Regions from separate parts of the Massilia sp. AB1 genome, predicted to be linked through region 2. Evidence: predicted binding sites of a transcription regulator. Region 2 holds the regulator's gene; the other holds the start of a gene.
The links. Region 2 encodes NrdR, which represses ribonucleotide reductase genes. Its sites were predicted from a motif close to CACNANATNTNGTG; they were not measured.

Region 1: J8847_RS07930 (ribonucleoside-diphosphate reductase subunit alpha) is a predicted target of NrdR. The motif match lies at 1,712-1,725, and genes of this name have one in related genera.

The regions. Positions count from the first base shown of each region.
Region 1 covers NZ_JAGKSG010000009.1:95,664-98,062, reverse strand. Annotated here, with positions in the region: gene J8847_RS07930 (ribonucleoside-diphosphate reductase subunit alpha) at 1-1,499, opposite strand, end outside; gene J8847_RS07925 (sigma-54 dependent transcriptional regulator) at 2,051-2,399, opposite strand, start outside.
Region 2 covers NZ_JAGKSG010000045.1:17,333-19,731, reverse strand. Annotated here, with positions in the region: gene glyA (serine hydroxymethyltransferase) at 1-1,031, shown strand, start outside; gene nrdR (transcriptional regulator NrdR) at 1,083-1,541, shown strand; gene pilV (type IV pilus modification protein PilV) at 1,679-2,224, shown strand; gene J8847_RS19930 (PilW family protein) at 2,221-2,399, shown strand, end outside.

The DNA of each region.
Region 1 (2,399 bases), on a different contig from region 2:
AGGGTCCAGCTGCCCTTTTCCATCACGCGCTTCATGAACAGGTCCGGAATCCAGTTCGCGGTGTTCATGTCGTGGGTGCGGCGGCGGTCGTCGCCGGTGTTCTTGCGCAGGTCCAGGAATTCTTCGATGTCCAGGTGCCAGGTTTCCAGGTAGGCGCAGACCGCGCCCTTGCGCTTGCCGCCCTGGTTGACCGCGACAGCGGTGTCGTTGACGACCTTCAGGAACGGGACCACGCCCTGCGAACGGCCGTTGGTGCCCTTGATGCGCGAACCCAGCGCGCGGACCGGAGTCCAGTCGTTGCCCAGGCCGCCGGCGAACTTCGACAGCAGCGCGTTTTCCTTGATCGCGTCGTAGATGCCTTCGAGGTCGTCGCCGACGGTGGTCAGGTAGCAGGACGACAGCTGCGAGCGGCGGGTGCCCGAGTTGAACAGGGTCGGGGTCGAGCTCATGAAGTCGAACGACGACAGCAGGTTGTAGAACTCGATGGCGCGGGCTTCGCGGTCGGCTTCGCGCAGGGCCAGGCCCATCGCGACGCGCATGTAGAAGGCCTGCGGCATTTCGATGCGCACGTCGCGCACGTGCAGGAAGTAGCGGTCGTACAGGGTCTGCAGGCCGATGTAGCCGAACTGCAGGTCACGGTCGGCGACCAGGGCCTTGGCCAGGCGCTCCAGGTCGTACTTGCCCAGCTCTTCGTCCAGCAGCTCGTTCTCGATGCCCTTGGCGATGTACTTCGGGAAGTAGGTGATGTACTCGGCGGCGGCGGCGGCTTGCGCGACTTCCTTGCCGAAGACTTCCTTGCGGATGGTGTGCAGCAGGATACGGGCGGTCACCTGGCTGTAGGCCGGGTCCTTTTCCATCAGCGCGCGGGCGGCCAGGATGGCGGACTTGTGCAGCTCTTCGACCGGCACGCCGTCGTACAGGTTCTTCATGGTCTCGGCCAGAATCGCGTCGGCGTCGACGTGCTTTTCCAAGCCGGCGCAGGCGGCGTTGATCAGGCTCGAGACGGCGTTCAGGTCCAGCGGACGGCGCTCGCCGCCGTCGACCACGTGGATCTGCGGAGCCACGACGGCGGCACCGCCGGCGGCTTCCTTGGCGGCGCGGCGCTCTTCCATGCGCTTGGCGCGGTACAGCACGTATTCGCGGGCGACATCGTGTTCGCCCGAACGCATCAGCGACAGCTCGACCTGGTCCTGCACGTCTTCGATGTGGAAGGTGCCGCCATTCGGCTGGCGGCGCACCAGCGCGGCCACGACGTTGTTGGTCAGCTGTTCCACCAGCTCGCGGATGCGGGCCGAGACGGCGCCCTGCCCGCCGGCGACGGCGAGGAAGGCCTTGGTCATCGCGACCGAGATCTTGTTCGGCTCGAACGCGACCACGGCGCCATTGCGGCGGATGACACGGTAATCACCGCGCGCGACGACGTCGGCCGGCGTGGCGCCGTTCGACGTCGTTCCTGGGGTGACGTGCGGGTTGATCGAGATGTCTTGTGCTGTTTGCATTGAGCCTCCAGGATGGCAGCCGTTGCCGCCGATTTGTTATCGCTTCAGACCGTCGTGCGGTCCGTTGACAAAATTAAAAGCAAAACGATACCCCGCCAGCCGGTGGCCTAAGCTGGCAAACCAGATATGCAGGGTAAAGGTTACGTCAATGATTCGTGCCGGAAGCTGAGCTTGCCGACTGCCGGAGGACCTAGTTGCTTGTTGTCTACTACCACTAGATCTAGTGTCCGGCCTTGAGATGAGACTAATTGTAGTACCTCGTTTGCGATACAGGCAAGTAAATAAATTCTCAATTTTTGAGAGGAATCGTGGTGCGGAGTCTTGACTTTTGCAGTCATCCGAAAGATGCGGAGCGCGCGGTGAGCGAGCACTAACATCAGTGTTTTCGGCTGCCTAAGCGGTAATCAGAATAGGTCGTTGTTGCACTGCAGAAGTGCATTTTGCACCAGATTAATTTCAAGATAATGAAGGGGTCAGCGGACCCCAGCCACTAGATATAGGGGTGCGGCCCGGTGAGGCCTCCGTATGTACAGCGGTCATGCTTGCTGCATTCAATCTTCCGGCGCGCTGATCTCCAGTTTTTGCATCGAATAGCGCAGCTGGCGCACGCTGATGCCCAGCAGGCTGGCCGCCTGGGTGCGGTTGAACTGGGTCTGCTGCAGGGCGCGCTGGATGACCTCGCGCTCGACCTGCTCCAGGTAGGCCGGCAGGTTGCTCGGCAGCTCCGCCGGTCCCAGGCTCACCGGTCCTGGCGCCGGAACTGTGGCCGCGGCCGGCACAGCCGGCGCCGGCTCGGGCGTCACCGGCAAAGCAGGGATCACGGGCGGCGCCACCGGCTCGCGCACACCCGGCTCGCCGGGCCGCGCCGCCTTCAGCGACAAGTCGCCGACTTCGATCACG
Region 2 (2,399 bases):
TCGTCGAGCAGCTGGCCATCGACCGCCTGAAGCAGATCTTCGGCGCCGAAGCCGCCAACGTGCAGCCGAACTCCGGCTCGCAGGCCAACCAGGGCGTGTTCTTCGCCATGCTCAAGCCGGGCGACACCATCATGGGCATGTCGCTGGCCGAAGGCGGCCACCTGACCCACGGCATGGCCCTGAACATGTCGGGCAAGTGGTTCAACGTCATCTCCTACGGCCTGACCGCGGAAGAAGACATCGACTACGAACAAATGGAACGCCTGGCGCGCGAGCACAAGCCGAAGATGATCATCGCGGGCGCCTCGGCGTTCTCGCTGCGCATCGACTTCGAGCGCTTCGCCAAGATCGCCAAGGAAATCGGCGCCTACTTCATGGTCGACATGGCCCACTACGCAGGCCTGATCGCCGCCGGCGAATACCCGAACCCGGTGCCCTACGCCGACTTCGTCACCTCGACCACCCACAAGTCGCTGCGCGGCCCGCGCGGCGGCATCATCCTGATGAAGGCCGAGCACGAGAAGGCCATCAACTCGGCGATCTTCCCGGGCATCCAGGGCGGTCCGCTGATGCACGTCATCGCCGGCAAGGCCGTGGCCTTCAAGGAAGCCCAGTCGCCTGAGTTCAAGGAATACCAGAAGCAGGTGGTCAAGAACGCCAAGGCGCTGGCCGACACCCTGACCGCACGCGGCCTGCGTATCGTCTCGGGCACCACCCAGTCGCACGTGATGCTGGTGGACCTGCGCGCCAAGGGCCTGACCGGCAAGGAAGCGGAAGCCATCCTGGGCCAGGCACACATGACCTGCAACAAGAACGGCATCCCGAACGACCCGCAGAAGCCTTTCGTCACCTCCGGCATCCGCCTGGGCAGCCCGGCCTTCACCACCCGCGGCTTCAAGGAAGAAGATGCGGTCAAGGTGGGCAACCTGATCGCCGACGTGCTGGACAACCCGCACGACGCCGCGACCATCGAGCGCGTCAAGGCCGAAGTCAAGCAGCTGACCGACAAGTACCCGGTCTACGCGGCCTGATAGCCCGACCAGGAGCCGGCCCCGCCGGCTCCGCCAAGTGAGCCCAGCGCCATGAAATGTCCCTTCTGCCAGCATGAAGACACCCAGGTCCTCGATACCCGCGTATCGGAGGAGGGAGATTCCATCCGGCGCCGGCGCCGCTGCACCAGGTGCGACAAGCGTTTCACGACCTACGAACGGATCGAGCTGTCGATGCCGATCATCGTCAAGAAGAACGGCAGCCGTACGGAATTCGAGTCCGGCAAGCTGCGCGGCAGCCTGATGCTGGCGCTGCGCAAGCGCCCGGTGGCGGCCGAGGCCATCGATACCGCGGTCGCCACGATCGAGGAAAAGCTGCTCACCAGCGGCCGGCGCGAAGTCGATACCGGCTACGTGGGCGAACTGGTGATGCAGGAGCTCAAGCGCCTGGACAAGATCGCCTACATCCGCTTCGCCTCCGTCTACAAGAACTTCGAAGACCTGGACGAGTTCCAGGAAGCGCTGGCCGAAGTCGGCCACCCGCGCAAATAAGCTCCGTCGTTTAGTTCCCCAAACCCTGCCGTTCGTGCTTAGGCCAGCTCATGGCCGGCCGGCGTGCGCCTGTTACCTTGTGAACTCCATTGCATCGCGCCGCCGCACAGGCGGCATCGTGACGGGGAGGGGCTGGCATGCGGGTGCATCGACATGGCGGATTCACGCTCACACGGGGCTTTACGCTCATTGAAGTGCTGGTGGCGCTGTTCGTGCTCGCCGTCGGCGTGGTGGGCGCCGGTGCGGCCCAGCTGGCCGCCCAGCGCACGCGCCATCAATCGGCGCTGATGTCCGAGGCCGCGCAACAGGCGGCGTCGCTGGGCGCGCGCATGCGCGCCAACGCGGCCGCCGCCGGCCTGCCCGATTCATCCAATCCTTATCTTTCGCTCGACTACGACGCCGCCGATGGGAATCCGGGCGCGGCGCCGGCCTCCTGCTACGGCGCCAGCGCGTGCGACCCGCTGCAGCTGGCCGCGTTCGACCTGCACGAGGCGAAACAGGGCGTGTACGCAGCCTTCCCCGGCGGCCGCATCGCCGTGTGCCGCGATGCCGCACCGTGGGACGCCGGCACGCGCCGCTATCGCTGGGCATGCACGGCGGGAGCCGGGGCGCCGATGCTTATCAAGCTCGGCTGGAGCGGTACCGGCGCCGCGCCGGGCCTGGTGGCGGTGGCGCCGCTATGAACCGCCGCCGACAGCGCCAGCGCGGCCTGAGCCTGGTGGAACTGATGATCGCGATGGCCCTTGGCCTCGCGGTGCTGCTGGCATGCGGAAATCTCCTCATCGGGGCCACGCGCGCCTACGCCATGCAGGTGGAGGCCGACGCGATGGACGAGGCGGGGCGCTATGCCCTGGACGC